Regions from separate parts of the Kitasatospora sp. NPDC058115 genome, predicted to be linked through region 2. Evidence: predicted binding sites of a transcription regulator. Region 2 holds the regulator's gene; each other region holds the start of a gene.
The links. The regulator HrcA, encoded in region 2, represses chaperone genes, less so after heat shock. The targets are predictions, from matches to a motif close to TTNGCACTCNGNNNNNCNGAGTGCNAA.
Positions count from the first base shown of each region.

Region 1: ACFVVL_RS31710 (FmdB family zinc ribbon protein) is a predicted target of HrcA. The motif match lies at 5,377-5,403, and genes of this name have one in related genera.
Region 3: groES (co-chaperone GroES) is a predicted target of HrcA. The motif match lies at 4,281-4,307, and genes of this name have one in related genera.
Region 4: groL (chaperonin GroEL) is a predicted target of HrcA. The motif match lies at 4,783-4,809, and genes of this name have one in related genera.

Region 1 covers NZ_JBHVTL010000038.1:63,404-70,855, reverse strand. The annotation lists gene ACFVVL_RS31740 (glycosyltransferase family 39 protein) at 1-1,127, opposite strand, end outside; tRNA gene ACFVVL_RS31735 (tRNA-Arg) at 1,324-1,396, shown strand; gene ACFVVL_RS31730 (phosphatase PAP2 family protein) at 1,496-2,290, opposite strand; gene ACFVVL_RS31725 (sigma-70 family RNA polymerase sigma factor) at 2,674-3,645, shown strand; gene ACFVVL_RS31720 (hypothetical protein) at 3,798-4,052, shown strand; gene mscL (large conductance mechanosensitive channel protein MscL) at 4,080-4,499, opposite strand; gene ACFVVL_RS31710 (FmdB family zinc ribbon protein) at 5,060-5,365, opposite strand; gene ACFVVL_RS31705 (MFS transporter) at 5,527-6,780, opposite strand; gene ACFVVL_RS31700 (potassium/proton antiporter) at 7,203-7,452, opposite strand, start outside.
Region 2 covers NZ_JBHVTL010000003.1:214,802-222,253, reverse strand. The annotation lists gene ACFVVL_RS04610 (DUF3097 domain-containing protein) at 1-551, opposite strand, end outside; gene ACFVVL_RS04605 (DUF2785 domain-containing protein) at 572-1,342, opposite strand; gene ACFVVL_RS04600 (hypothetical protein) at 1,425-2,012, opposite strand; gene htpX (zinc metalloprotease HtpX) at 2,077-2,997, opposite strand; gene hrcA (heat-inducible transcriptional repressor HrcA) at 3,274-4,308, shown strand; gene dnaJ (molecular chaperone DnaJ) at 4,380-5,525, shown strand; gene ACFVVL_RS04580 (16S rRNA (uracil(1498)-N(3))-methyltransferase) at 5,607-6,356, shown strand; gene ACFVVL_RS04575 (S41 family peptidase) at 6,424-7,452, shown strand, end outside.
Region 3 covers NZ_JBHVTL010000004.1:150,648-158,099, reverse strand. The annotation lists gene ACFVVL_RS05835 (WhiB family transcriptional regulator) at 524-850, shown strand; gene ACFVVL_RS05830 (LysR family transcriptional regulator) at 951-1,955, opposite strand; gene groL (chaperonin GroEL) at 2,090-3,718, opposite strand; gene groES (co-chaperone GroES) at 3,834-4,139, opposite strand; gene ACFVVL_RS05815 (methyltransferase domain-containing protein) at 4,385-5,614, shown strand; gene ACFVVL_RS05810 (polysaccharide deacetylase family protein) at 5,590-6,510, opposite strand; gene ACFVVL_RS05805 (hypothetical protein) at 6,610-6,873, opposite strand; gene tsaD (tRNA (adenosine(37)-N6)-threonylcarbamoyltransferase complex transferase subunit TsaD) at 6,870-7,452, opposite strand, start outside.
Region 4 covers NZ_JBHVTL010000007.1:184,097-191,548, forward strand. The annotation lists gene ACFVVL_RS10025 (FtsX-like permease family protein) at 1-1,645, opposite strand, end outside; gene ACFVVL_RS10030 (ABC transporter ATP-binding protein) at 1,645-2,391, opposite strand; gene ACFVVL_RS10035 (hypothetical protein) at 2,547-2,906, opposite strand; gene groL (chaperonin GroEL) at 3,003-4,625, opposite strand; gene ACFVVL_RS10045 (cold-shock protein) at 4,941-5,144, opposite strand; gene ACFVVL_RS10050 (MoaD/ThiS family protein) at 5,731-6,006, opposite strand; gene thrC (threonine synthase) at 6,067-7,347, opposite strand; SAM riboswitch class I at 7,364-7,452, opposite strand, start outside.

The DNA of each region.
Region 1 (7,452 bases), on a different contig from region 2:
GGCAGGGCCGTCACCCCGGCCACCGCCACCACGCCGACCGCGAGCAGCAGGCCCGCCGTGCGCACCTCCGGGCGGGTCCGGCCGGGCCGGGCCGCCGCGGTCACCGCCGCGTAGCCCGCCCCTGTCCCGCAGCCGGCCAGCGCGGCCCAGGCGGGCACCGTGAACAGCAGGTACCGGTCGAGGAAGTAGGAGGTCGGGCCGAAGGAGAACGCCCAGACCGCCAGCACCGGCAGCACCGCGAGCAGCAGCAGCCGCAGCGCCGGACCGCGCCGCCCGGGCAGCACCAGGGCCAGCAGCGCCAGCACCAGGAAGACGTGGAACACCCGGGCCGAGCCGAACAGCGGCTCGCCGAAGTGCCAGAGCTGGTCCAGGGTGGGCCGGCCGAGCCAGCCCAGCTGCCGCTCGGACTGCCGGCGGCCCAGCAGCGCCACCGGCAGCACCACCGCCACCAGGGCGGCGAGCACCAGGGCGAGGCCGGCGAGCAGCCGCCGCCGCGCCGGGCCGGAGGTCCGCCACAGGTACGGCGCGACCAGCGCGGCCTGCCCGGCCAGGGCGCTCAGCGAGACCAGGTGCGCCGCGCCCGCCACCGCCATCGCCAGGCCGTACGGCACCCACCGGCCCAGCGTCGGCCGCTCCAGCGCACGCAGCAGGAACCAGGTCCCGGCCGCGACGGCGCAGGTGACCAGCGCGTAGGAGCGGGCCTCCTGGGCGTACCGGGATATCAGCGGCACCATCGCGAACAGCAGCCCGGCGCAGACGCCCGCGACCCGGCCGCCGAACAGCCGCTCGGCGGTCAGCGCGGTGAACGCGGCCGCGCCCGCCATCGCCAGGACGGAGGGCAGCCGCAGCGCGATCTCCGAGTCGCCGAACAGCGTCGTCCAGCCGTGCAGCAGGACGTAGTAGGCGCCGTTGCTGGCGTCCACGTGCTGCAGCATCCGCAGCAGGTCGCCGATCGGCCGGGTGGCCGAGACCCAGCTCGCCACCTCGTCCCGCCACAGCGTGGGCGTCCCCAGCCGGTACGCGCCCACCACCAGCATGACGAGCGCGGGTGCGAGCCACACCACCGGCCCGGCCGCCTTCCGCGCGAGGCGAACGGCGCCGCGCTCCCACCGGTCACCCGATGCCATCTGCCGCTCCGTTCCTTCCCCCCGCCGGAGGGCTCCGGCCCCGCCGTCGCACGGGGCCGTTCCCCCAGGCTAGCCGCCCCTCCACCACCGGGCCGCGCCCCCACCGACCTGACCCGCCGTCGCCCGCCCGCCCTCCCACGGTCCGTCCCGCCCACCGCCGTGCCACCGATCCGCTAGGCTGTCTGCGGTCGTCCCCGCCTCAGTAGCTCAGGGGATAGAGCACGGCTCTCCTAAAGCCGGTGTCGCAGGTTCGAATCCTGCCTGGGGCACAGCGCCGGTCACGGCGGATGACGTGAGTACGGGCCCCCTCGGTTGCTTCCGAGGGGGCCCGTTCCGTTGTTTGCGGGTGGGCGCGGGGTGAGGGAGGGTCAGCGCAGGAGGCCGTCGGGGTGGTCGGCGGGGGTGTCCCGGGGCGGGCGGGCGGGGGAGACGAGGACGCGTTGGACGCGGGGCCGGGTGCGCCAGTTCACCCGGCGGAAGTCGCGGGCGAGGGCTCCGGGGCGGGAGAGTTCGACGAGGACGGTGACGCTGCCGAGGACGATGCCGGCGGCGAGCCAGCCGCCCACGACGTCGCTCGGCCAGTGGACGCCCAGGAAGACCCGGGAGGCGCCGATGCCCAGGGTGATCAGCGCGGCGACGGAGCAGGCGGCGATCCGGCCGGCCCGGCCGGCCCGGGGCCAGAGCAGGCCGACCAGAACGGCGCAGGCGATCGCGGAGGCCATCGCGTGGCCGGAGGGGAGCGCGGGGCCGCCGGCGTGGGCGACGGGGTCGGAGAAGGTGGGGCGCTGGCGGCCGAAGGAGAGCTTCAGGAGCCATTGGACGCCCCAGCCGGCGAGGGTCTGGGCCGCGACCCAGCCGCCGAGCGTCCGGGCGCCGATCAGCCAGAGCCAGAGGGCGGCCGCGCCGAGCACCGAGCGCATGGTGATCGTCCCGCCGATGTCGGAGAACAGCTGCACCGAGGCGGTCCACGCGGTGTGACCGGCCGCGAAGCGGTGCAGGGAGTCGACCGGTCGGTGGTCGAACCGGGACAGCGGCCGCCAGTCGGTCTGCACCAGGGCTGCGAGGACGGCGAACAGCACGGCGCAGCCGACCGCGAGTGCCGCGTGCCGGAGCAGGTGGCGATCACGCGGGGTGATGGAGGGCGAGCTGTTGGTCAGGTGCATGGCTGACACCTTCCCAGTCGCCCGTGCCGAGCGTGCGCCGCGGCGATAGCGATTTGGCATCTTTTGTGCGGAGGAGCTGCGTGCGCCGGGGTGTGGGCGGGCTCCGCGGGGGAACGCGCCCGGCGTCCGAGGGGTTGCGGTAGGGGAGGGGCGTGCGCGCGGTGGGGCGGGGGAGCACGCCGGGTGGCGGTCCGGTCACCCAGGGTCCGGATCGCGGGCGGAATCGGGCAGGATACTGCATCGCCGGAAGAATCTGAGCGACTTGGGAATGTTGTCCGGATTCTGTTCGTTGGATCGTTACGTGTGAGCCCCGCGGGGCCCGCACTTCTTGCCCTCTCCGGGCAGGCAGCCAGACCGCGGCAACACCAGCAAAGGGAGCAAGCATGGCCACCCGTGCCGTCGTTCGCGACAGGGCCGACCGGACTCGCGCGGCCCGCCCGACCAACCTTGAGGCCGACCGTGACCTGGTCGGCATGTACCTCGACGAGATCGCCAGGACGCCCCTGCTCGATGCCGCCGAGGAGGTCGAGCTCTCGCTGCGGATCGAGGCCGGCGTCTACGCCCAGCACCTGCTGGAGGAGGACGAGCTCCCCAAGGGCGTGCGGCGCGAGGAACTGGAGGCGATAGCCGAGGACGCCGAGCGCGCCAAGGACGTCTTCATCCGGTCCAACCTCCGCCTCGTCGTCGCCGTCGCCCGCCGCTACCCGCGCAGCGGCCTGCCGCTGCTCGACCTCATCCAGGAGGGCAACGCCGGCCTGGTCCGCGCGGTGGAGAAGTTCGACTACGCCAAGGGCTTCAAGTTCTCCACCTACGCGACGTGGTGGATCCGCCAGGCGATCACCCGGTCGATCGCCGACCAGTCGCGCACCATCCGGCTGCCCGTCCACCTGGTCGAGGAGCTGGGCCGGATCCGCCGGGTGCAGCGGGAGAAGTCGAAGGAGCTGGGCCGGGAGGCCGAGCCCGCCGAGATCGCGGCCGAGCTGGACACCACCGAGGCCCGGATCAAGGACGTGCTGGACTGGGCGCGGGACCCGGTCAGCCTGAACATGTCGGTCGACGACGAGGGCGAGACCCAGTTCGGCGACCTGGTCGAGGACACCGGGGCGACGTCCCCGGAGGACGCCGTGATGGTCATGCTGCGCCGCGAGGAACTGGACGGCCTGATCGGGCGCCTGGACGACCGGACGGCCTCGATCATCCGGTCGCGGTACGGCATGGAGGACGGCCGCGAGCGCACCCTGACCGAGGTGGGCAAGCAGCACGGGCTGACCCGTGAGCGGATCCGCCAGATCGAGAAGCACGCGCTGGCGGAGCTGAAGAAGATCGCCGACCACGCGGGCTTCGAGGCGGCCTGACGGAGCCCGGCCCGGCATGACGCGGGCGTGAGAGGTGACGGCGGCCTGCGGGCCCGGTGCGGAGCGGTCCGCACCGGGCCCGCCGTCGTGCCGGGAGCCTTCTAGGCTGGTGGCAGCGGGCGGGGACGTCGGCAGGGGGAAGGACGAGAGCGGTGGAGGAGAAGGTGGCGGACGAGAAGGCGGACGGGACGACGGCCGGCGAGAAGGCCGGGGGACCGGCCGGGGAGACGGCGGCGGACCGGTCGCGGACGGCGGCGAAGGCCCGGCTGGTCTTCGGCGACCCGCTGGAGCGGCAGTCCCGGGACGACACCGACGCGGGCTGGGGCGACCGGCCCGGGGCGGGGCAGAGCAGTGGCCGGGGGCTGGACTGGTACCTGAGCCAGCGCCCGCCGCACCACGGGGACTGACGGCCGGCCCGCCGGGTCGGCCCGGCCTCAGCCGGTCCGGGTGACCAGGGCGTCGCGGATCTCGGTGAGCAGCAGGACCTCCTTGGCCTCGGCCTCCGCCTGGACCTCGGCCAGCGTCTTGCGCCGGGCGGTGAACCTGGTCATCGGCAGGATCAGGCAGAAGTAGACGACGGCCGCGGTGATCACGAACTGGAGCGCCGCGCTCAGCACGTTGCCCCAGAGGATGAGGATGCCGGTCGTGACCTCGCCGGTGGCGGACACCTCGCAGGGGCCCTTGATGCAGGAGCTGTAGGACGCGAGGTCCTTGGCTCCGAACGCCCCGACGATCGGGTTGATCACGCCCTTGACGAAGGCGTTGACGATGTTGGTGAAGGCCGCGCCGATGACCACGGCGACCGCCAGCTCGACGACGTTTCCGCGCAGCAGGAATTCCTTGAAGCCTTTCATGCCGCGTGAACGACGGAGTCGTCGGCCGGTCACGGGTGATTTTCTGCCCCCTCCGACGGACAACCCGTTCGGCCCACCGCCGGCGCCGCCCCCGGCGCCGGCGGGCCCGTCCGGGCGGGGCCGAGGGTGAGCGCGGCCGCCGCCGCGAACAGCAGCACCAGCGGGACCGGGGCGCGGTGGCGCAGCACCCGCCGGAGCCGGCAGCGCGGGCCCGCCCGGCCGCCGATCGGAGGGAACGGCGGCACCGGCTGCCGGGGCGGGACGCTCGGCGCGGGCAGCGGCGGGACCGGCAGCGGACGGGGGGACAGGACGGGCGAACCGGTGCGCACGGGCACCTCCAGGGTCGGCTTCGGGGTTCCGGTGACCGCCACTCTGGCGGCCCGCGCCCGGGCCGGTAGCCGCTTTTCCCCGCCTGTGGAAAACCCGGGGCTGTGGATGACGGCTGTCACCCCGACGAGTGAATGAAGGCCCCCGGAGACGACGAACGGCCCGCCGCACCCGCTCGGAAGCGGGAAACGGCGGGCCGTTCGGGAACGCTGTGGCCGGTGCCCGGCCGAAGGTCAGCCGGCCGCCGGAGCGGGGCTCGCGGCGGGGGCCGGGGAGCTCGACGACGAGCCCGACGACGAGGACGAGGAGGCCGACGTCGACGAGGACGAGGACGAACCCCCGCCCACCGAGCTGCTGGAGGAGGAGCGGCTGTCGGTCCGGTAGAAGCCGGAGCCCTTGAAGACCACGCCCACCGCCGAGAAGATCTTGCGGAGCCGTCCCTGGCAGTCGGGGCACGTGGTCAGCGGCTCGTCGGTGAACTTCTGCACCGCCTCCAGGCCGTTGCCGCACTCGGTGCACTGGTACTGGTACGTGGGCACTTGTCTTCCTCCTGGCACTCTCGCCTGATGAGTGCTAACGATGGTCAATGATGCGGCATTCCGGTGGATCAGTCCAGCGACTCGAATGTGAGATGAGTCCGGCCCGGGGTCCGCCCGGCGCCCGCCCCGGGTCCGCCCCCGTGCCCGCCCCGGCCGCCGCCTCAGCCCTCGGCCGCGCCCACCAGCCGCCCCGGCGCACCGCGCTCCGCGGCGGCCGCGACCACCGCGCCGCGCCCGGCGCGGGGGACCAGCAGCCCCCGCAGCGTCACCAGCGCGACCAGGCCCAGCCCGGCCCCGGCGACCGGCACCAGGAACCCGACCGACGGACCGTGCGCGTCGATCAGCTGCCCGGCGGCCGTCGAGCCGGTCGCCAGACCCAGGCCGATGGCACCGGTCAGCCAGGTGAAGGCCTCGGTCTTGGCGCCGTCCTCGACCAGCGTCTCGACCAGGGTGTAGCCGCTGATCAGGGTCGGCGCGATGGCCAGGCCGCAGACCAGCCCGGCGAGCGCGAGCGCGACGAGGTTGGGCATCGCCCACAGGGTCGAGCAGCCCAGCACCAGCAGGGCGTAGCCGAGCATCATCCGCTGCTGGACGGAGCGCCGCCAGGCGATCACGCCGTACAGCACACCGGCGACCATCGAGCCGCCGGCGAAGACGCCGTAGACGGTGCCGGCCGCGCCGTGCTGTCCGACCGAGTCGGCGAAGGCGTTCACCGAGACCTGCATGCCGCCGAAGACGGTGCCCACGCCGAGGAAGGCGCCGGCCAGCAGCCGGACGCCGGGCGAGGCGAGCGCGGAGGCCTGCCGGACGCCCGGCTCGCGCACCACCCGGGCGGGCGCGGTGCGCCGCTGGGCGGCGAAGGCCAGGCCGCCGGCCAGGGTCAGCGCGGCCTCGGCGGCCAGCCCGGCCGAGGGGCTGACCGAGGTGGCGACGGCGGCGGCCAGGATCGGGCCGATCACGAAGGTGAACTCGTCCGTCACGGACTCGAAGGCGAAGGCGGTGCTCACCTCGGGGGCGGCGGCCGCGCCCCCGGCGGAGAAGGTGGAGATCCAGCGGGCCCGGACCATGGCGCCGATCTGCGGGACGCTCGCCCCGGCGGGGGCGGCGGCCAGGAACAGGCTCCAGGCCGGCGCGTGCCCGAGCGCGAGCGCGATCAGCGCGCCGACCGAGAGCGCGTGCACCACGACGGTCGGGACGAGCACCGGGGCCTGGCCGTAGCGGTCGGCGAGGCGTCCGGTCTGCGGGCCGACCAGCGCCTGGGCGACGGCGGCCACCGCCGCGACGGTGCTGGCGGTGCCGTAGGAGCCGTGGGTGTCCTTGACGAGCAGCAGGATGCCCATGCCGAGCATCGCGTAGGGCAGCCGCGCGACGAGCGCGGGGACGAGGAACGTCCAGGCGCCGGGGGTGCGCAGCAGCGCGCCGTAGCCGACGCGGGCGGGCGCGGCGGCGCTCCCCGGGCCGGCCTCCGGGCTGTTCCGCGGGCTGCTCTGCGGGGACGCGGTGTCCCGGGCGTCCTCGACGCTCTCGACCGTTCGGCGGGCCGTCACGGTCGGTCCTTCCTGCTGCCTGGTAGCGCGGCAGGGCATGGGGTGGCCCCGACGGCGCCGAGAGTCGTCCTCTCGCGCGTCGACCGGGGTAGATACCGGGCCGGTCCGGCGGGGGGCCGGGGCCGGGCCGCGGCCGCCGAGCGGTCGCGCCAACTCTGCTTCAGGCAGATGCTGGGGTTCGGTGTCTCCACCAAAAGCGAAATTTACGCGCGTAGAAGCGCGCTCACCCCGACTCTACAGGACGGATCCAAACGTGTCCCGTGACGCCGGGGTGAACACCCGGTGAGGCCTCAGCCGCCGCGCCCGTTCAGCCAGTCGGCCAGCTTGCCGCCCTTGTCCACGGCCCGCAGCCGCCGCTCGGCCGCCTCGCCGACCTCGTCCGTGGTCACCACCAGCAGCTCGTCCCCGCCGCGCAGCACGGTGGTCCGGTCCGGCACGAAGCTGTTCCCCTCCCGCACCACCAGGGTCACCGCCGCGCCGGCCGGCAGCCGCAGCTCGCCGACCTCCACGCCGGACATCTTCGAGCCGGGCGCCAGCGCG
Region 2 (7,452 bases):
GCGATGCGGTGCTCCTTGGTGCCGGGGAGCAGGTGGTCGACCAGGACGCCGAGGCGCCGGCCCGGGCCGGGGGCGAAGTCGGCGACGATCGCGGGCAGGTCGTCGACGCCCTCCAGGTACTCGACGACCACGCCCTCGATCCGCAGGTCGTCGCCCCAGACCCGCTCCACCAGCTCGGCGTCGTGCCGGCCCTCGACGTAGATCCGCGACTCGCGGGCCACCCGGGCCCGGGCGCCGGGGACGGCGAGCGAACCGGAGGCGGTGCGGCCGGGCGTGCGGGCGGGGGCCGGGCCCGTGGGCCGGACCAGGGTGACCGGGCGGCCCTCCAGCAGGAAGCCGCGCGGCACCAGCGGGAAGACCCGGTGCTTGCCGAACCGGTCCTCCAGGGTGACGGTGAAGCCCTCGGCGGTCTTCTCGCAGCGCACCACCGCCCCACAGAAGCCGCTCGCCGCCTCCTCGACCACCAGGTCCCGCTCCGCGGGCACCTCCGGGGCGGGCGCCTGCTTCTTCCACGGCGGGGTCAGATCGGGTCCGTACTGGCGGCTGCGCATTCCACGGAGTCTACGAGGCGTCAGCCGAGGTAGTAGGACGTGTTGATCGCCAGGACCTCGGCGAGTCGCTCGCGCAGGGCGGCGGCATGGCGCAGCGCCAGCGGCTCGGCGCCCGGGGCCGGGCGCACCCCGCGGTCGGTGAGCAGGTACACCACCCGCAGCGTGCGCAGGGTGTTGGAGACGGTCGCGGGGACGACGCCGGGCTCGCGCCGGCCGGTCGCGGCGATCGGATCGAGCCAGGCCAGCGCCTGGCGCTCGGTCAGTTCCGGGCGGGTGAGGACCTGGCCGACCGCGCGGCCGAGGCGGTCGTCCTCCATCGCGTCCAGGACGTGGTCGGTGGGGGCGAGCAGCCGGGCCGAGGCCAGCTCCAGCAGTGGCGCCGGGTCGGCCACCAGCGGGCTGCGGCCGAGCGCGCCCAGCAGGTCGGCGCCGTGCGCGACGGCGTGCAGCCAGCCGAGTTCGGCGTCCCAGCCGCGCAGGTCGGTCTCGGTCACGTACCAGTGGGCGAAGGCGTCCAGCCAGGCGGGGCGGTGGGCGCCGGCGTCGACGAGTTCGGCGAGGACCAGCGGGGCGAAGGTGCGGGCCTGGATCTCGGGGTCGGACAGCCGCTCGGCCATCTCGTCGCCGAGGGCGAGGCGCCGCTCCGGGGTGAGCAGCGGCACCCAGCGGCACAGCTGCTCGTAGGCGTGGGTGTCGCGGGTCCCGGAGTCGCGGGAGCGCAGGGCGGCGCTCACGGCGGCGAGCAGGTCGGGGGTGGGTTCGGCGGTCTCGATCTCGGTCCAGTTGATCACGGCCGGACCCTAGGCGGCCCGGGCCGCCGCGGCCAGCGGTTTTCGCCGCCCCGGGGCGTCCTCGCCGCCCGGCGTGGCGTCCTCACAGCCCCGGCGCGCCCCAGACCGGGAACCAGCGGGTGAGGTCCTTCTCCAGCCGCAGGTCGTTGCCGAGCATCGCGTTGACCTCCAGCTCCAGCGGGCTGTCGCGCTTCTCCCCGCGGCCGGGCAGCGGCGCGAACGGGTAGAAGGTGCCGCGCTTGTACAGGTAGACCAGGGCCAGCGGCCGGCGGCCGGTGGCGTCGCGGAAGCCGACCAGCGAGCAGAGCAGCTGCGGCCCGAAGCCGTTCGCCTCCAGTTCGCTGTTGACCGCGTGCAGGTCGTTGACGAGCTCGGGCAGCTCCTCGGGGGCGTGCCGGGCGAGCAGCCAGGAGTAGCCGTAGTCGTCCCTGGACGCCTCGACGGGGACGCCGCCGCGCCCGGTGTCGGCGTCCAGCAGCGCCCGGACCTGGCGTTCGACCTCGTCGAAGGCCCCGCCCTCGACGGAGGCGAAGCAGACCGAGCCGAGCCCGGTGGGCCGCAGGCCCGCGCCGGCCTCCAGGGTCAGCGCGGCGGACGGCACCCCGAACAGCTGGTCGAGGTCGGGCTTGACGGGCTTGGTGCGGCCGAACAACGCGTCCAGGATTCCCACGGCGGTCCTTCCGGTAGCGGCGGGCGGGCGGGGGCGGGGCGGGGGCGGGGCAGGCGCGGGGGCGTCAGCGGCCGAGCCGCTCGGAGATCCTCGCGAGCTGGGCCAGCCGCTGCTCCAGGGTCGGGTGGGTGGAGAACAGCTGGGCGGCGGCCTCCCGGGCGCTCAGCGCGGGGGCGAAGTAGAAGGCGTTGTAGGGCTGCGCCTGGCGCAGGTCCTTGGTCGGGATGGCGGCGATCTGGCCGGTCACCTTGGTGAGCGCGGAGGCCAGTGCGCTGGGCCGGCCGGTGAGCTGGGCGGCGGCCCGGTCGGCGGCCAGCTCGCGGTAGCGGGAGAGCAGCCGGGTCAGCAGGAAGCTGATCGCGTAGACGGCGATCGACACCAGCGGGATGACCAGCGCGACGATCGCGGCGTTGGAGTCGTTGCTGTTGCGCCCGCCGCCCATGAAGCCGCCGTACACGGCGATCCTGGTCATCGCGCCGGCCAGCACCCCGAGGAAGCCGGCCACCGTCATCACGGCGACGTCCCGGTGGGCGACGTGCGACAGCTCGTGGGCGAGCACGCCCTCCAGTTCCTCCGGCTCCAGGCGGCGCAGCAGCCCGGTGGTGACGCAGACCACCGCCTTCTGCGGGTTGCGGCCGGTGGCGAAGGCGTTCGGCATGTCGTTGCGGGCGACGGCGACCCGGGGTTTGGGCATGTCGGCGAGCGCGCAGAGCCGGTCGACGGCGCCGTGCAGCTGCGGGTACTGCTCCGGGGTGACCGGGTGGGCGCCCATGGCCCGTTCGGTGATCTTGTCGCTGAACCAGAACTGGGCGACGAACAGGCCGCCCGAGATCAGGACGATGATCGGCCAGGCACCGCGCAGCAGGGCGATCAGCAGCCCGGTGAATCCGACGTACAGGAGCCCGATCAGGAACATCGTCCCCACCATCCGGCCGGTCAGGCCGCGGTCGGGGGCGAAACGGGTGTGCTGGCCCGAGGTCGACATCGCTGTTCCTCCGTTCGCCGTCCGCTTTCGATGCTGCCACCCGGGCGGGCCCGCGGCATCATCCGCGTGCCGCCGGACTGCGGGCAGGATCACCCCGGCCGGACCGTTCCTGCCGTCGGACCCGGGCCTTACACTGGCAGGTACGGTTCTGGCACTCGGATGGTCGGAGTGCCAAAGCCGGGGCCCTGCGGGGCCGGCCCGGACAGCTCGAATGCGGACACATGCCACAAGGGCGTGTCACAACGGACAACGCGTGAAGACGGAGGTGCGTGCCCCATGGCCGGTGAGGTCCGTCAGCTCGACGACCGCAAGCTCGCGGTGCTTCGCGCGATCGTCCAGGACTACGTGGGGACGGAGGAGCCGGTGGGCTCCAAGGCCCTGGTGGACCGCCACAACCTCGGGGTCTCCCCGGCCACCGTCCGCAACGACATGGCCGCGCTGGAGGAGGAGGGCTACATCCACCAGCCGCACACCAGCGCCGGGCGCATCCCCACCGACAAGGGCTACCGGCTGTTCGTCGACAAGCTGGCCGAGGTCAAGCCGATGAGCGCGCCCGAGCGGCGGGCGATCCGGCACTTCCTGGACGGCGCGGTGGACCTCGACGACGTGGTCGCCCGCACCGTGCGGCTGCTGGCCCAGCTGACCCGCCAGGTCGCGGTCGTGCAGTACCCCTCGCTGAGCCGCTCCACGGTGCGGCACATCGAGCTGGTCGCGCTGGCCCCGGCGAAGGTGATGCTGGTGCTGATCACCAACACCGGCCGGGTCGAGCAGCGGCTGGTGGACTGCCCCGGCACGGTCGGCGAGACCCTGCTGGCGGACCTGCGGGCCCGGGTCAACGCGCGGGCCGCCGGCCAGCGCCTGCCCGACGTCCCCGGGCTGCTGGAGGAACTGCCCGCACTGTTCGAGGCGGCCGACCGGCCGACCGTGACGACGGTGCTGGCGACGCTCTTCGAGACGCTCGCCGAGCAGAGCGAGGAGCGGATCATGCTGGCCGGCACGGCCAACCTGACCCGTTTCGGCCACGACTTCCCGCTGACCATCCAGCCGGTGCTGGAGGCACTGGAGGAGCAGGTCGTCCTGCTCCGCCTCCTGGGTGAGACCGCGGACGCCGGGATGACGGTCCGGATCGGCCGCGAGAACGCCTACGAGGGGCTGAATTCCACGTCGGTCGTCTCGGTCGGTTACGGTTCGGGCGACGAGAGCGTGGCCAAACTGGGTGTGATCGGTCCGACCCGGATGGACTATCCGGGCACAATGGGGGCGGTGCGAGCGGTGGCACGGTACGTCGGCCAGATCCTGGCCGAGTCGTAGGTACGGACCGTTAGAATTCTGACGGTCCGAAGTCGCAAGCACTCTTACAGGCGGAACAAGCGGAGCATTTGGTGGCCACGGACTACTACGCGGTACTCGGCGTCCGACGGGATGCGGGGCAGGACGAGATCAAGAAGGCGTTCCGGCGCCTGGCACGCGAACTGCACCCGGACGTCAACCCGGACCCGAAGACGCAGGAGCGGTTCAAGGAGATCAACGCCGCCTACGAGGTGCTCTCCGACCCGCAGAAGCGCCAGGTCTACGACCTCGGCGGCGACCCCCTCTCGCCCAACGGCGGGGGCGGCGGGGCGGGCGGCTTCGGCGCGGGCGCGGCCGGCTTCGGCTTCTCCGACATCATGGACGCCTTCTTCGGCGCCGCCTCCGGCCAGCGCGGCCCGCGCTCGCGGACCCGGCGCGGCCAGGACGCCATGATCCGCCTGGAGATCACCCTGGAGGAGGCCGCGTTCGGCACCACCAAGGAACTCCAGGTCGACACCGCCGTCACCTGCACCACCTGCAGCGGCGAGGGCGCCGCGCCCGGCACCTCCGCGCAGACCTGTGACATGTGCCGCGGCAAGGGCGAGGTCTCCCAGGTCACCCGGTCCTTCCTGGGCCAGGTCATGACCTCCCGCCCCTGCCCGCAGTGCCAGGGCTTCGGCACCGTCGTGCCGACCCCGTGCCCGGAGTGCGCCGGCGACGGCCGGGTCCGCGCCCGCCGCACCCTGACCGTGAAGATCCCCGCCGGTGTCGACAACGGCACCCGCATCCAGCTGGCCGGCGAGGGCGAGGTCGGCCCCGGCGGCGGCCCGGCCGGCGACCTGTACGTCGAGATCGCCGAGACCACCCACGCGGTGTTCCAGCGGCGCGGCGACGACCTGCACTGCACCGTCACCATCCCGATGACGGCGGCCGCGCTCGGCACCCAGGTGCCGCTGCAGACCCTGGACGGGGTGGAGGAGGTCGACATCCGGCCCGGCACCCAGTCCGGCCAGTCCATCCCGCTGCACGGCCGGGGCATCACCCACCTGCGCGGCGGCGGCCGGGGCGACCTGATAGTGCATGTCGAGGTGCAGACGCCCACCAAGCTCGACGCCGAGCAGGAGGACCTGCTGCGCCGCCTGGCGGTGCTGCGCGGCGAGGAACGGCCCTCCGGCCAGTTCGCGCCCGGGCAGCAGGGGCTGTTCTCCCGGCTGAAGGACGCCTTCAACGGCCGGTAGCCGTCCCGCGCGGGGGTGCCGAGGCTTCCTCGGCACCCCTTTCGCGTTCCCGTTCCCCTTCCCACCCCGGAGGTTCCCCGCATGACCGCGCCCGTGTTCGTCGCCGAGACCGAGCGGATCGCCGCCGTCGCGCCCGGCGCGCCGGTGCTGCTGGACGGGCCGGAGGGCCGGCACGCCGCCGCCGTGAAGCGGCTGCAGCCGGGCGAGGCGGTCATCCTGACGGACGGCCTCGGCCTGGGCGTGGACGGCACCGTCGCGGCGGTGCTCGGCAAGGACGCGATCGAGGTGACGGTGGCGGCGGTGCGCCGCGAGCCGGAGCCGGCGCCGCGGATCGTCGTCGTCCAGGCGCTGCCCAAGGGCGACCGGGGCGAGCTGGCCGTGGAGACCATGACCGAGGTCGGCGTGGACGTGGTGATCCCCTGGGCGGCGTCGCGCTGCATCACCCAGTGGAAGGGCGAGCGCGGCGGCAAGGCGCTCGCCAAGTGGCGGGCCACCGCGCGGGAGGCCGGCAAGCAGTCCCGCCGGCTGCGCTTCCCCGTGATCCGCGACGTGATGACCACCCGGCAACTGGTCCCGGTGCTGGCCGGCGCCGCGTTCGCGGCCGTGCTGCACGAGGAGGGCGCCGAGCCGCTGGCCGGCGCGGCCCTCCCGGACACCGGGGACCTGGTGCTGGTGGTCGGCCCGGAGGGCGGGGTCTCCCCGGAGGAGCTGGCCGCCTTCGCCGAGGACGGCGCGAAGCCGTACCGGCTCGGCCCGTCGGTGCTGCGCACCTCCACCGCCGGGGTGGCGGCCGGCGCGCTGCTGCTGGGCCGCACCGGCCGCTGGTCGTAGCAGGACCTCCCCCGCAGGGGGCCGTGGTCGGCAAAGTCCGGGCGCGGGGGAGCGGCCCCGTGCCAGGGTGACGGGTGTGAGCGAACCCGAGAGCACCTCCGTGGGCGCCTATCTGCGCCACCCGCACCTGCACGGCGGCCTGATCACCTTCGTGGCCGAGAACGACGTGTGGCTCGCCCCGCTGGACGGCGGCCGGGCCTGGCGGCTGACGGCCGATCACGTCCCGGTCCGCCGCCCCCGCTTCTCCCCGGACGGCCGGTACGTCGCGTTCACCTCGGCCCGGGACGGCGCCCCCGAGGTGCACCTCGCGCCGGTGGACGGCGGCCCGTCGCGCCGCCTCACCCACTGGGGCGACGCGCAGACCCAGCTGCGCGGCTGGACGGCGGACGGCCGGCCGATCGCCACCACCGCCGCCGGGCAGGCCTCGCTGCGCCGCACCTGGGCGCACGCCGTGCCGCCGGACGGCGGCGAGCCGGTGCGGCTGCCCTACGGCCCGGTCGGCGGGCTGGCCTTCGAGCCGGGCGGCGGGCGGGTGCTGCTGGTCTCCGCGTTCGGCATGGAACCGGCCTGGTGGAAGCGGTACCGGGGCGGGCGGGCCGGGAAGCTGTGGATCGGCGCCGAGCGCTTCGAGCGCGTCCACGAGGACCTGGCCGGCAACATCGAGTCGCCGCTGTGGGTGGGCGGGCGCATCGCGTTCCTCTCCGACCACGAGGGCGTCGGCGCGCTGTACTCCAGCCTCCCGGACGGCTCCGGCCTGCGCCGCCACGGCATCTCCCCGGAGGGCTTCTACGCCCGCGACGCCGCCACCGACGGCGCCCGGGTGGTCTGGCACAGTGCCGGCGGGCTGTGGCTGCTGGACGACCTGGCCGGCGCCGGGCCGCGCCGGCTCGACGTGCGGCTGGGCGGCCCCCGCACCGGCCGCCGCCCCCGCCCGGTGTCCGCCGCGTACTGGCTGGAGGGCGCCGCCCCGGACCGCACCGGCCGGGCCGGCGCGGTGGTGGTGCGCGGCACCGTGCACTGGCTGGCCCACCGGGAGGGCCCGGCCCGGGTGCTGGACGAGACACCGGGCGTGCGGGCCCGCCTGGCCCGGGTGGTG
Region 3 (7,452 bases), on a different contig from region 2:
GGTACGAACCTCTTCGACACGGCCGATCGGCGTCAGACTCCGTGCTGATCGCCTGAGATTCCCCGCGATCGTTCCCGACGTCCGGCGTCCGCTAACCGCCTCCGCACTTCCAACGACCGTCACCCGAATGAGTTACGGCCTTCGGAGCCATCTCCACCACTGTACGTGGCCGACCCGTTACCGATCAGCCGCATCGCGGTGCACACGCCGCACTTTTGCGCAGCTCGCGCGCGGTCGGCGTACAACCCGCACACCCGCGCGGGTCCGCGCGCGCCCGTCGGCCACCCGATTGCCCCATCCGCGCCCGGCGGTCGCCGACCGGGACGCCACGCCCACTTTGCCCGTTTTTAGAGCTTTTGTATGGTCATTGACTGTTGTGCCACTCTGTGGGTGACTTGTCCATGGAGTTGCCGTAAGTCATATTTCCAGGTGTCCACACCGCGCCGGACGCCCCGCCGTGCCGCCGCCGACGCAACCCGCCGGCGACCGGCCCGCGGTCGACGACCTCTGAAGGGAATGAGCCATGGCAGATTTCTCCCGACTCCCCGGCCCCAACGCGGACCTCTGGGACTGGCAGCTCTCCGCGGCCTGCCGCGGCGTGGACAGCTCGCTCTTCTTCCACCCCGAGGGCGAGCGCGGCGCGGCCCGCAGCTCGCGCGAGGCGAGCGCCAAGGAGGTCTGCATGCGCTGCCCCGTGCGCACCGAGTGCGCCGCCCACGCGCTCGCGGTCCGTGAGCCGTACGGCGTCTGGGGAGGCCTGACCGAGGACGAGCGCGAGGAGATGATGGGCCGTTCGCGTCACCGCCTGGTGGAGGTGCCGCTCGCCGCACCGGGCGCGGCCCAGCAGTAGCACGGCGACTCCGCCTCCCGGGAAGAAACGTTTCTTCTCGGCATGAGGCCTGCCCGGGGCCGCCACCACCCCGGGGCCACCACCGGCCCGCGCCGGCCGGTCAGCGCCCGGCCGCGGCCCCCGCCAGCCGCTCCAGCATCAGCGCCACCGCCGGCACCTCGGCGAGGTCCGGCAGGGTCAGCGCGACCACCTGCCGCACCGCCGGCGCCCCCGACACGGCGTGCACCGCCACCGGCACCACCCCGTCCGGGCGCACCGACTCCAGCGCCAGCCCGGGCAGCACCGCCACCCCGAGCCCGGCGGCCACCAGCCCGACCACCGCCGGGTAGTCGTCCGTCGCGAAGTCGATCCGCGGCTCGAAGCCGGCACCCGCACAGAGCTCCACCAGGTGCCCGCGGCACTGCGGGCAGCCCGCGATCCACTGCTCCCCCGCCAGCTCGCCCAGCTCCACCGGCCCGCCGCGCCCGGCCAGCCGGTGCCCGACGGGCAGCAGCCCGACCAGCGGGTCGTCCAGCAGCGGGGTGGCCACCAGATCGGACCAGTCGGCCCCCGCGCTCAGCTGCTGGGCCTCCAGATTGGCCTCGGCGCGCGCCTCCCTGGGGGTGCCGTGCGCGGGCGCCGGCGCCGGCGCGAGGGCGGATCCGGGGGCCTGCGGGTAGCGGAAGGCGAGCGCGATCTCGCACTCGCCGCCGCGCAGCATCGCCAGCGACTCCGGCGGCTCCGCCTCGACCAGCGACACGCGCACGCCCGGATGGCTGTCCCGCAGCCGGGCGACCGCCGGCGGCACCAGGGTCGAGCTGGCGGTCGGGAAGGACACCAGCCGGACCCGTCCGGCCCGCAGTCCGGCGATCGCCGCCACCTCCTCCTCGGCGGCGGAGAGCCCGGCGAGGATCCCGGTGGCATGCTTGAGCAGGACCCGGCCGGCCTCGCTCAGCTGCATCCCGCGGCCCGAGCGGACCACCAGCGGGGTGTCCACGGACTTCTCCAGGGCCTTCATCTGCTGGCTGATGGCGGGCTGGGTGCAGCCCAGCTCGCGGGCGGCCGCGGAGAAGGAGCCGGTGCGGGCGACGGCACGCAGGACGCGCAGGTGGCGGGCCTCGATCATGCCTTCAAGATATAAGGGATTCTTTGCTGCATGCAAAATTCAACTGATAGTTGAAGTCTGGAGCACGCCGCAGGCCCGGCCCGCCACCCCTCGCGGGGCGCGGACCGGGCCTGCGGTCATCAGTGCCTGCGGCCTCAGTGCGAGTGGCCGTGACCGCCGTGCGAGTGGCCGTTGTCGGCCTCCTCTTCCTTCTTCTCCACCACGAGGGTCTCGGTGGTGAGCAGCAGGGAGGCGATCGAGGCGGCGTTCTCCAGGGCGGAGCGGGTGACCTTGACCGGGTCGATGACGCCGGCCTTCACCAGGTCGCCGTACTCGCCGGTGGCGGCGTTGTAGCCCTGGCCCTGCTCCAGCTCGGCGACCTTGGAGGTGATGACGTAGCCCTCCAGGCCGGCGTTCTGGGCGATCCAGCGCAGCGGCTCGTGCAGCGCCTTGCGGACGACCGCGACACCGGTGGCCTCGTCGCCGGACAGGCCCAGGCCGTCGTTCAGCACCTTGGCGGCGTGGACCAGGGAGGCGCCACCACCGGCGACGATGCCCTCCTCGACCGCGGCGCGGGTCGCCGAGATGGCGTCCTCCAGGCGGTGCTTGCGCTCCTTGAGCTCCACCTCGGTGGCGGCACCGACGCGGATGACGCAGACGCCGCCGGCCAGCTTGGCCAGGCGCTCCTGCAGCTTCTCGCGGTCCCAGTCCGAGTCGGTGTTGGCGATCTCGCCCTTGATCTGGGCGACGCGGCCGGCCACGGCCTCCGACTCGCCGGCACCGTCGACGACGATCGTCTCGTCCTTGGTGACGGTCACGCGGCGGGCCGAGCCCAGCACGTCCAGACCGGCCTGGTCGAGCTTGAGGCCGACCTCCTCGGAGATCACGGTGCCGCCGGTCAGGACGGCCAGGTCGCCGAGGATCGCCTTGCGGCGGTCGCCGAAGCCCGGGGCCTTGACGGCCACCGCGTTGAAGGTGCCGCGGATCTTGTTCACCACGAGGGTGGACAGCGCCTCGCCGTCGACGTCCTCGGCGATGATCAGCAGCGGGCGGGAGGAGCCGCCCTGCAGGATCTTCTCCAGCAGCGGCAGCAGCTCCTGGATGGAGGAGATCTTGCCCTGGTTGATCAGGATGTACGGGTCCTCCAGGACCGCCTCCTGCCGCTCCGCGTCGGTGACGAAGTACGGCGACAGGTAGCCCTTGTCGAACTGCATGCCCTCGGTGAAGTCCAGCTCCACGCCGAAGGTGTTCGACTCCTCGACGGTGATGACACCGTCCTTGCCGACCTTGTCGATCGCCTCGGCGATCAGCTCGCCGACCTGGGCGTCCTGCGCGGACAGGGTGGCGACGGCGGCGACGTCGTCCTTGCCCTCGATCTCACGGGCGACCGACAGCAGGTGCTCGGAGACGGCGGCGACGGCCTTGTCGATGCCCTTCTTCAGGGCGGCCGGGCCGGCGCCGGCGGCGACGTTGCGCAGACCCTCGTTGACCAGGGCCTGGGCCAGCACGGTGGCGGTGGTGGTGCCGTCACCCGCGACGTCGTTGGTCTTGGTGGCGACCTCCTTGACGAGCTGCGCGCCAAGGTTCTCGTACGGGTCGTCGAGCTCGACCTCACGGGCGATGGTGACGCCGTCGTTGGTGATGGTCGGGGCGCCGAACTTCTTGTCGATGACGACGTTGCGGCCCTTGGGGCCGATGGTCACCTTGACGGTGTCGGCCAGCTTGTTGACACCGCGCTCCAGCGAGCGGCGGGCGTCCTCGTCGAACTGCAGGATCTTCGCCATGTTCCCTATTCCCTCGGGGGTGCGGCCGTCGCGGCGGCCGCCGACTACGTGAACCAACAGCCACGCCCCGGTCCCCTGTCGCTAGGGACACGGATCCGGGGCGTGGCTGGACGCTTTACTTCTCGATGATGGCGAGAACGTCGCGGGCGGAGAGCACCAGGTACTCCTCGCCCTGGTACTTCACCTCGGTGCCGCCGTACTTCGAGTACAGGACGATGTCACCGACGGCGACGTCGAGCGGCAGACGCTGGCCGTCCTCGAAGCGGCCCGGGCCGACGGCCAGGACGACGCCCTCCTGGGGCTTCTCCTTGGCGGTGTCCGGGATAACCAGGCCGGAGGCCGTGGTGGTCTCGGCGTCGAGCGGCTGGACCACGATGCGGTCCTCGAGCGGCTTGATGGCAACCTTGCTGCTGGTGGTCACGTCCGAGCTCCCCTTCGGAGATTACGGGGCTTTCTAACGGGTAGGGGCGAGCTCGCGCATCTGCCGTCGCGGGGGTCAGACACGCACTGTCGCGTTAGCACTCCCCCGGTGGGGAGTGCTAGTGACGACCATAGGCCGCGGTTAGCACTCAGTCAACCAGAGTGCCAACGACGCGCCCGTCGGTCCCACGCCGCGGACGCGCGACCGCACGCGTGTGCGAGCCGGCCGGTCCGGCCGGCCCTCCCGTGACCGGTGAGAATGGGCCCGTGGAGAACGACGACCTGCGGCCCCTGCTGACCGACCGGGGCCAGGCCCTGCTCGCCGAACTGCGCGACTTCGCGCCCGGGGAGGAACTGGCGCTGGCCACCCGGCTGCGCAGGGAGCACCCGGCCGAGCTGGTGTCGGCGGCCTTCGGGCAGGCCCGGCTGCGGCAGCGGGCCCGGGCCAAGTTCGGCGCCGACGCCGACCTCATGTACTTCACGCCCAACGGCGTCGAGCAGTCCACCCGGCGCGAGGTCGCCGAGTGGCGGGCACGGCGGTTCGCGGACCTCGGCGTGAAGCGGCTGGCCGACCTCTGCTGCGGGATCGGCGGCGACGTGCTGGCGCTGGCCCGGGCCGGCGTCGAGGTGCTCGCCGTCGACAAGGACCCGGCCGCCTGCGCCGCCACCGCCGCCAACGCGGCCGCCCTGGGCCTGGCCGACCTGGTCGAGGTGCGCTGCGCGGACGTCGCCGACGTCGACGTCACCGGCTTCGACGCGGTCTTCACCGACCCGGCCCGGCGCACCTCGCGCGGCCGGGTCTTCGACCCCGAGGCCTACGCGCCGCCGCTGTCCTGGGCGATCGAGGCCGGCCGGCGCACCCCGGTCGGCGCGCTCAAGGTGGCCCCCGGCATCCCGCACGAGGCGGTGCCGGCCGACGCGGAGGCCGAGTGGGTCTCCGACCACGGCGACGTCAAGGAGGCGGTGCTCTGGTTCGGCACCCGGGCGGAGCACCCGCACCGCGCCACCCTGCTGCCGCAGCGGGCCAGCCTCGGCGGCGGGGACCTGCCCGACCCGCCGGCCGGCCCGGTCGGCCGCTACCTCTACGAGCCGGACGGCGCGGTGATCCGCGCCCACCTGGTCGCCGAGGTGGCGCAGCGGGTGAACGGGCGGCTGATCGACCCCAAGATCGCCTACGTGACCTCGGACGAGCTGGTCGACACCCCCTACGCGCACGGCTTCGAGCTGACCGACGTGCTGCCGTTCCACATCAAGAAGCTGAAGGCGCTGCTGCGCGAGCGCGGCGTCGGCACGGTGGTGATCAAGAAGCGCGGGATGGCGATCACCCCGGAGGAGCTGCGCCGTCAGCTCAAGCCGGCCGGCCCGAACACCGTGACGGTGATCCTCAGCCGCACCGACCACGGGCCGCTGATGATGCTCGGCCGGCCGGTGACCGGCCCGGCCGCGGCCGTTCAGGCGGCCGGCACCTCGATGTAGTCCTCCAGCCGGGCCACCGTGAAGCCCTGCTCCTGGATCCGGGCCAGCAGTTCGCCGAACATCTGCGTCATCGTCTCGCCCTTGAGGTCCTTCGGGCCGCGGAAGTGCGCGAGCACGATGTCGCCGGGCCGCAGCTTCTTGTCCGCCGCCTGGTACTGCATGTCGTGGATCTGCATCGACTCGCGCCACAGCACGATCGCCCGCGGCCCGCACTGCTGCACCGCGGAGTTGACCGCCGGGGTGTTGGCGCCGTCGCCGTACGGCGGGCGGAACAGCAGCGGCGGGGTGCCGTACTGCTGGGTGAGCGCGGCCTGGGCGTCGCAGATCTCGGACTTCTGCTTCTCCGGCGCCGCCCTGCTCAGCTGGGCGTGGTCCACGGTGTGGTTGTGGACGTGGTTGCCGAGCGCCTGGAGCCGCTTGAAGTAGCCGTAGTCGTCCTTGACGATGTCGCGGGTCAGGAACATCGAGACCGGCACCTTGAGGTCGGTCAGCATCTCGACGAAGGCCGGGTCCTTCTCGGCGCCGTCGTCGATGGTGACGAAGACGACCTTGTCGGTGGTCCGCACCTCGCTGAACACCGGGACCGGGCCGGTCCGCTGGAGCTTCACCGGCTTGTCGGCGGGCGCCCGGGGCGCCGGCGGCAGCGGGGTCAGGTGCCACTTCGCCCAGGCGGCGGCGTCGCCGGCGGCCGGGGCGGGGGGCGCGGGCGGCGCGGTGGCCGTGTCCCGTCCGGGCGGCGCGGCGGACCCGGCCGGGGCGGTGGTGGTGCTCGGCGCCACCAGGGCGGCGGACGCGGCGCCGCTGTCGCCCCCGCCCGCGCACCCGGTGGCGGCGGCCAGCAGGACCACCGCCCCCGCCGCGTACGCCGTCGTCCTGCTCCACCCGTGCCTGTTCACCGCGCCGTGCTCCCCGTTCCCGTTCAGCGATCTCGCTCGCTAGCACGGTAACGGTCGGACGTTCGGTTCCCGGTCGGGCGTGCGAACGGCTGCCGGGGGCTACTCCACGTGCTCGCTGGTGAAGGACCAGCGGTGCACCGGACGGCCCAGCAGCGCGGCGGGCGGCTCGGCCACCGGCACCGGCTCGCCGGACCACCAGGTGATCAGCAGCACGCGCTCGCCGGGAGCGGCGAACAGCTCGCTGCGCAGCAGCCCGGGACGGCCGCGCAGCGCGGGCAGCGCGCTCTCCCGCACCCACGCGGAGAGCTCGGCGCCGCGCCCGTCGGCGGCCCGGGCCTCCCACATCGCGGCGGTGGTGGTCACCGCCCGCCGCCCAGCGCCCGGTAGGCCTCGCCGTGGACGTCGGTGTGCGGAACGTGGACCTCGGTGACGGGCAGCGAGGAGTCCGCCGACAGGTCGAAGGAGGACGGCGCGCGGTCGCGCCAGACCATCTCGGAGCCGAGCGCGGCGACCATCGCGCCGTTGTCGGTGCACAGGCCCGGACGCGGCACCCGCAGCCGGATGCCGGCCCGGTCGCAGCGCTGCTGGGCCATCTCGCGCAGCCGGGAGTTGGCCGCCACGCCGCCGCCGATCATCAGGTGGTCGACGCCGTTGTCCTTGCAGGCCTTGACCGCCTTGCGGGTCAGCACGTCGGTGACCGCCTCCTGGAAGGACGCCGCGACGTCGGCGACCGGCACGTCCTCGCCGGCCCGTCGCTTCGCCTCCACCCAGCGGGCGACGGCGGTCTTCAGGCCGGAGAAGGAGAAGTCGTACTCCGGGTCCTTGGGGCCGGTCAGGCCGCGCGGGAAGGCGATCGCCTTGCGGTCGCCCTCGCGGGCGGTGCGGTCCACCACCGGGCCGCCGGGGAAGCCCAGCCCGAGCACCCGGGCCACCTTGTCGAAG
Region 4 (7,452 bases), on a different contig from region 2:
CCATCACCGCGGCCACGGCGGGCGCGGTGCGTCCGCGGTGGCGGGCCGAGTCGCGCAGGGCCAGCCGGGGGCCGAGCGGCAGCCGGGCGGCGAGCCGGCCGGACAGCGCGATCAGCAGCGGGGTGAGGAGCAGGAAGCCGATCTCGGCGGTGACCGCCCCGGCGAGCACGGTGAGCGCCTTCCGGGTGAGCCCCTGGAACACCGGCAGGCCGGTGGCGTCCTGGCCGCCGGCGCCGTAGAGCGCCAGGCCCGCACCCGCGACGACCAGGACCAGGCCCAGCAGCGGGAGCCTGCGGCTCGGCGCACCGACGGCGTCCCGGCCGGTGAGGCCGGCCACCACGTCGCGGCGCGCGGCCTGGACCGCGGGCACCACGGCGGCCAGCAGCGCGGTGACCACTCCCACGGCGGCGATCGCCAGCAGGTCGAGCGGCGCGATCGCGAAGTGTCCGAAGCGGCTGCCGCCGGCCTCCTCCGCCCAGGTCCGCAGCACGGCGACCAGTCCGACGCCCGTCACCAGGCCGACGGCCGCCCCGACGGTTCCGAGCACCAGCCCGGAGCCGAGCACGACCGCGCGGACGTGGCCGCGGTCGCCGCCGGCGGCGCCGATCAGGGCGAGCTGCCGGCGCGCGCGCCGGGCGCCCACCGCGAAGGCCGGTCCGGCCAGCAGGGCGACCTCCAGCAGCGCCATCCCGGCCACCGTGGCCAGCACCACGACCCGCTTGTCCGCGTCGGGGAGCCTGAACAGATCGGGGTCGTAGGTGACGGCGGACGCGGGCGGCGGATCGAGCGCCACGGCGCGCGAGGTCACCGTGAAGCCGTACCGGTTGAGCGTGCGGACGGCGGGCCAGTCCAGGGCGGCGCCGCCGGGCATCCGCACCAGCCAGCGCTCCGGGCGGCCCTCGTCCGCCCCGGCCACGGTCAGCCCGGACGGGCCGCCCGCGGCGGACGGGGCCGCCGCGGCCAGCGGGGCGGTCAGCTCGCCGGGCCGGGCCACCAGCTCGACCTTGTCGAGGTCCCCGGGGTACTCGACCACGGCGGTCAGCCGGAACGGCGTCGTGTCGAGGCCCTTGACCGTGGTGGAGTCACCGATCCGCAGTCCGGCCTCGGTGAGGAAGGCCCGGGTGACGGCCGCCTCGTGCGGCGCGCTCGGCGCCCTCCCCTCGACCAGGTCGAGCCGGCCCTGCCAGATCCGGTCGGTGAGGTCCGCCTCGGAGGTCGAGGTGGTGAACAGGCCCTCGCGGGTGGAGGTGCTGACCGCCGGCCCGGGGGTGGCCGGCAGCAGCAGGGCGCCGGCGGGCAGCAGCCCGGCGACCAGGCCGCTGGGGGAACCCGCCGCGGCGGCGGCCGCCACCGAGGCCGGATCGGTCCGGTCCTCCTGGAGCACCTGCACGCCGTCCTCGGCGAACGGTCCCTGGTCGACCGAGCGGCCCGGCCGGTGGGCGGTGATCAGGGCGTCCGCCCCGCCCATCAGCCGTTCGACCCGTTCGCCGGGGGTGAGCTGTCCACTGCGGTGGACGACGTCGGCGCCGGCGACACCGAGCACCGGAAGCGCGACCATGGCGGCCACCAGGGCGCTGCGGCCCTTGGCGCGCAGGGCGTCGCGGCGGGCGATCCGCAGGGCGACGCGCAGGGCGGAGAGCTTCATCACCGGCCGCCGTTCCCGCCGACCGGCAGCAGCTGCGCGGCCTGCCGTCCGCTGGTCTCCTGGACCACCAGGCCGTCGCGCAGCACGACCACCCGGTCGGCCCAGACGGCGTGCCGGGCGTCGTGGGTGACCATCATGGCGGCGGCCCCCGCGTCGCAGCGCGCCCGCAGCACGCCGAGCACGGCCTCGCCGGTGGCCGAGTCGAGGGCTCCGGTGGGCTCGTCGGCCAGCACCAGCCGCCGGTCGCCGACCAGCGCGCGGGCGATCGCGACCCGCTGCTGCTGGCCGCCGGACAGCTGCTCGGGGAAGCGGTCGGCCAGCTCGCCGATGCCCAGCTCGTCCAGCGCGGCCCGGGCCTCGCGGCGGGCGGTCCGCCCGGAGACGCCGTCCAGCTCCCGGGGCAGCGCGATGTTCTCGGCGGCGGTCAGCGCGGGGACGAGGTTGTAGTCCTGGAAGACGTAGCCGACCGAGCGGCGCCGCACGGCGGCCAGGCCGGTGCGGCTCAGCGCGCCGAGTTCGACGCCCTCGACCAGCACCTGTCCGCGGCTGGGCCGGTCCAGGCCGCCGGCCAGCGTGAGCAGGGTGGACTTCCCGGAGCCGGAGGGCCCCATGACGGCGACGAACTCGCCGGGGCGGACGGCCAGGTCGACGCCGCGCAGCGCCTGCACCTCGGCCGCGCCCGCGCCGTGCACCCGGGTGACCGCCCGCAGCTCCAGGACGGGCCGGGTCGGATCTGACTGGGACATGGGTCTCCCCCTCGCTTGGCCGTGAAGGCTCAGACGGACTGTATAAGTCGGTAGACTACATATGCCGTCCATCGGTTCCGCAAGCCGTGAAAAAACCGCCGCCGTGCCCAGGGGCACGACGACGGTCGGAGCCGGCGTCCGGAGGAGAGGGGAGGTCAGGTGAGCGCCCCCACCGCGGCGACCACGACGCCGCGCTTGCCGCACACCCAGTGCGGGTCCGGCCCCAGCTCGGGCTCCACGCCCAGCGCGTGCGGATCCCCGTCCGCCGCGCAGTCCTCGCACAGCGGCCAGCGCCCGTGGCTCTCCAGCAGCGCGTCCTGGACGTCCTGGGCCACCAGGCCCAGCACGAACGCGGCGCCGTCCGGCCACTGCTCCAGCCACCAGCGCCGGTGCGTCACGGCCTGCTCCACCAGCGACACCACGGCGGCGTCGGCGGCGTCCCGCGCGGTCAGGTCGGCCAGGATCAGCGCCCGCGCGGAGTGCAGCGCCGTCTCGATGTCGTCTGTCGTAGCCATCCGTCCAGTCTCCCAAGAAGCTCCGGGAACGCCGCACGGGCGGCTCCCCGGAGGGAACCGCCCGTGCGAGCGAGAACAGCCGATCCGACCAGCGGATCAGAAGTCCATGTCACCGCCCGGCATGCCGCCGCCGGCGGCCGCGGCGGCCTTCTCCGGCTTGTCGGCGATGACGGCCTCGGTGGTGAGGAACAGCGCCGCGATGGAGGCGGCGTTCTGCAGCGCGGAGCGGGTGACCTTGGCCGGGTCGATGATGCCCTCGGCGACCAGGTCGACGTACTCGTTGGTGGCGGCGTTCAGGCCGTGACCGGCGGGGAGGTTGCGCACCTTCTCCACCACGACGCCGCCCTCAAGGCCGGCGTTGGTCGCGATCTGCTTGATCGGGGCCTCCAGCGCGACCTTGACGATGTTGGCACCGGTGGCCTCGTCGCCGTCCAGCTCCAGCTTCTCGAAGGCGACACCGGCCTGCAGCAGGGCGACGCCACCACCGGCGACGATGCCCTCCTCGACGGCGGCCTTCGCGTTGCGGACGGCGTCCTCGATGCGGTGCTTGCGCTCCTTGAGCTCCACCTCGGTGGCCGCGCCGGCCTTGATGACGGCCACGCCGCCGGCCAGCTTGGCGAGGCGCTCCTGGAGCTTCTCGCGGTCGTAGTCCGAGTCGCTGTTCTCGATCTCGGCGCGGATCTGGTTCACGCGGCCCGCGACCTGCTCGCTGTCGCCGCCACCGTCGACGATGGTGGTCTCGTCCTTGGTGATGACCACCTTGCGGGCGGTGCCCAGCAGGTCGACGCCGGCGTTCTCCAGCTTCAGGCCGACCTCCTCGGAGATCACGGTGCCACCGGTGAGGATGGCGATGTCCTGGAGCATGGCCTTGCGGCGGTCGCCGAAGCCCGGGGCCTTGACGGCGACGGACTTGAAGGTGCCGCGGATCTTGTTCACGACCAGGGTCGACAGGGCCTCGCCCTCGACGTCCTCGGCGATGATGACGAGCGGCTTGCCGCTCTGCATGACCTTCTCCAGCAGCGGCAGCAGGTCCTTGACCGAGCCGATCTTGGAGTTGGCGATCAGGATGTACGGGTCCTCGAACGAGGTCTCCATACGCTCCAGGTCGGTGGCGAAGTAGGCCGAGATGTAGCCCTTGTCGAAGCGCATGCCCTCGGTGAGCTCAAGCTCCAGACCGAAGGTGTTGCTCTCCTCGACGGTGATGACGCCTTCCTTGCCGACCTTGTCCATGGCCTCGGCGATCAGCTCGCCGATCTGGGTGTCGGCGGCGGAGATGGAGGCGGTGGAGGCGATCTGCTCCTTGGTCTCCACGTCCTTGGCCTGGGCCAGGAGCTGGTCGGAGACGGCGGTGACGGCCTTCTCGATGCCACGCTTCAGGGCCATCGGGTTGGCGCCGGCGGCGACGTTGCGCAGACCCTCTCGGACGAGCGCCTGGGCCAGCACGGTGGCGGTGGTGGTGCCGTCACCCGCGACGTCGTCGGTCTTCTTGGCGACCTCCTTGACGAGCTCCGCACCGATCTTCTCGTACGGGTCCTCGAGCTCGATCTCCTTGGCGATGGAGACACCGTCGTTGGTGATGGTGGGGGCGCCCCACTTCTTCTCCAGCACGACGTTGCGACCCTTGGGGCCGAGCGTGACCTTCACTGCGTCGGCGAGCTGGTTCATGCCACGCTCAAGGCCGCGGCGAGCTTCCTCATCAAAGGCGATGATCTTGGCCATCTGAAGTGGTCCTCCGGGACACGGTCGACTGCTCGGACCAAGGGGTGCCCGCGACGGACGGCCCTGGTGTGCGGGGGTCCATTCCCCTACCGCTCCCGGGGGCCTCACCGACCCGGTCCGCTTGTCACTCTCAAGCTCAGAGTGCTAACGCCAATGATTAGCACTCTGGGTGGGCGAGTGCAAGCCCCGCGGGCAACCGCGCGAGCCGCGGCAGCATGAACGGCGGGCCCGTGCGACGTGTGTCGCACGGGCCCGCCGTGAAGCAAGAGGCGCACCAGCCGATGGGCCGAGCCGAACTCCTGGGTGTCGGAAAGGTCAGACCGCCGCGCGGACCATGTCCGCCTGCGGGCCCTTCTGCCCCTGAGAGATCTCGAACTCGACCCGCTGGCCCTCCTCAAGGGTGCGGTAGCCGTCCATCTGGATCGCGCTGTAGTGGACGAAGACGTCCGCACCACCGTCGACCGCGATGAAGCCGTAGCCCTTCTCCGCGTTGAACCACTTGACGGTGCCCTGAGCCATTCCGAACTCCCCTAGTGCTGTGCTGGCCCTTCACGCCCCCGCAGGTCTGCGGACGCGGGTCTGGTTGGAGGCCGGCCCGGGGAACCCCCCCTGGGCGCGGCCGTGCATGCCGCAATCCTCCCGGGTCCGCCGAACGGCATCCGGCGAACGGGCGATTGCGTCGACCGCGGCTGAATGTATCCGGATCGACGCCCTCTGCAACAGGGCCAATGTCGGGGAATTCACCCGGAGCCGCAGCGGACAGGACGGGCGCAATCCACAGGAAAGCCGCAATTCCCACCGGACATAGCGGACGTATTACCCAAAATCCCTGTCAGAATTCTGACACCGGCCTGACATGTTTCCCGGGGCCCCACGCCCGGCCCCGTCCCGAGGGGCGGCCGGCGACGGCGGTGGCGGTGCGGTGGATTCGTTCCCGGACAAGGGGAGGAGGGCGGCCCCTGTTCCCGGTCGAGCGACACTTTACTCCGACCGGGACCGAAAATATTCCCGCCAAAATACGCGCGGCCGTCCGCGGCACGGAATTCCGTGTCGCGGACGGCCGGTCAACGGCACATCCGCCCGGCGGGAACGGGCGCGGCGGGGCTCAGCCGCCGGCGACCGCCGGAATGATCGAGATGTTGGCGCCGTCCTTGATCTCCGTCGCCAGGCCCTCGGCGAAGCGCACGTCGTCGTCGTTCACGTAGACGTTGACGAAGCGGCGCAGCTTGCCGGTGTCGTCCAGGATGCGGGCGGCGATCCCGGCGTGGTTCTTCTCCAGGTCGGCGATGACCTCGCCCAGGGTGGTGCCCTCGGCGGGCACCTCGCTGGCGCCGCCGGTGTAGGTGCGCAGGATGGTCGGGATGCGGACGTTGGCGCTCATGGGGGTCTCCTCGGTGCGGGCGCGGGGGCGGCGCGGGGGGGCGGGTGGAGCGTGGAGGGATCAGGCGGACGCCAGGCCGGCGCCCCGGAAGGACTCCAGGGTCGGCCGGATGACGGCGGTCATCCCGGCCTCCGAGACGGCGTCGAGGGTCTTCAGGCCGTCGCCGGTGTTGATCGCGACGGTCTCCTTCGACGGGTCCAGCCGGCCGGTCTCGACCAGCTTCTTCAGCACGCCGACCGTCACGCCGCCCGCGGTCTCCGCGAAGATGCCCTCGGTGCGGGCCAGCAGCCGGATCGCGGCCACGACCTCCTCGTCCGTCACGTCCTCGACCGCGCCGCCGGTGCGCCGGGCGATGTCCAGCACGTACGGGCCGTCGGCCGGGTTGCCGATCGCGAGCGACTTGGCGATGGTGTCCGGCTTGACCGGCCGGATCACGTCGTGGCCGGCCTTGAACGCGGCCGAGACCGGCGAGCAGCCCGCCGCCTGGGCGCCGAAGATGCGGTACGGCCGGTCCTCGACCAGGCCGAGCTTGATCAGCTCCTGCAGACCCTTGTCGATCTTGGTGAGCTGTGAGCCCGAGGCGATCGGGATCACGATCTGCTCCGGCAGCCGCCAGCCCAGCTGCTCGCAGATCTCGTAGGCGAGCGTCTTGGAGCCCTCGCCGTAGTACGGCCGCAGGTTGACGTTGACGAAGCCCCAGCCCTCGCCGGCCGGGTCGCCGATCAGCTCCGAGCAGAACCGGTTCACGTCGTCGTAGTTGCCCTCGATGCCGACCAGCTCGCCGCCGTACACCCCGGCCATCACGACCTTGCCCTGCTCCAGGTCGTGCGGGATGAACACGCAGGACCGGAAGCCCGCCCGGGCCGCCGCCGCGCCCACCGCGCCGGCCAGGTTGCCGGTCGAGGAGCAGGACAGCGTGGTGTAGCCGAACGCGCGGGCCGCCTCGATGGCGCAGGCCACCACGCGGTCCTTGAAGGAGTGGGTCGGGTTGCCGGAGTCGTCCTTGACGTGCAGCTGCGCGGTGAAGCCCAGCTCGCGGCCCAGGTTGTCGGCCTTCACCAGCGGGGTCCAGCCCGGGTTCAGGTTCGGCTTGCTCGCGACGTCGGCGGGCACCGGCAGCAGCGGCGCGTAGCGCCAGATGGACGCGGGACCGGCCTCGATGCGCTTGCGCAGCTCCTCGGCGCCCTCGCTGCCGAAGTCGTAGGCGATCTCCAGCGGGCCGAAGCACTCCAGGCAGGCGAAGCTGGGGCCGAGCGGGAAGCGGGTTCCGCACTCGCGACAGGACAGCTGGGCGGCGGGGCCGAGGTCGACCGTGACGGGTGCGGCGGTGTCGATGGACATGTGGCGGAGGCCTCTCTCCTCATCTTCCCCGTGACGCGGTCGCGCCCGGGCCGGAATTGGCACCTGTCCCGCCGGGGCCGTACGCCAGCCGTGCGAGAAGGTTGC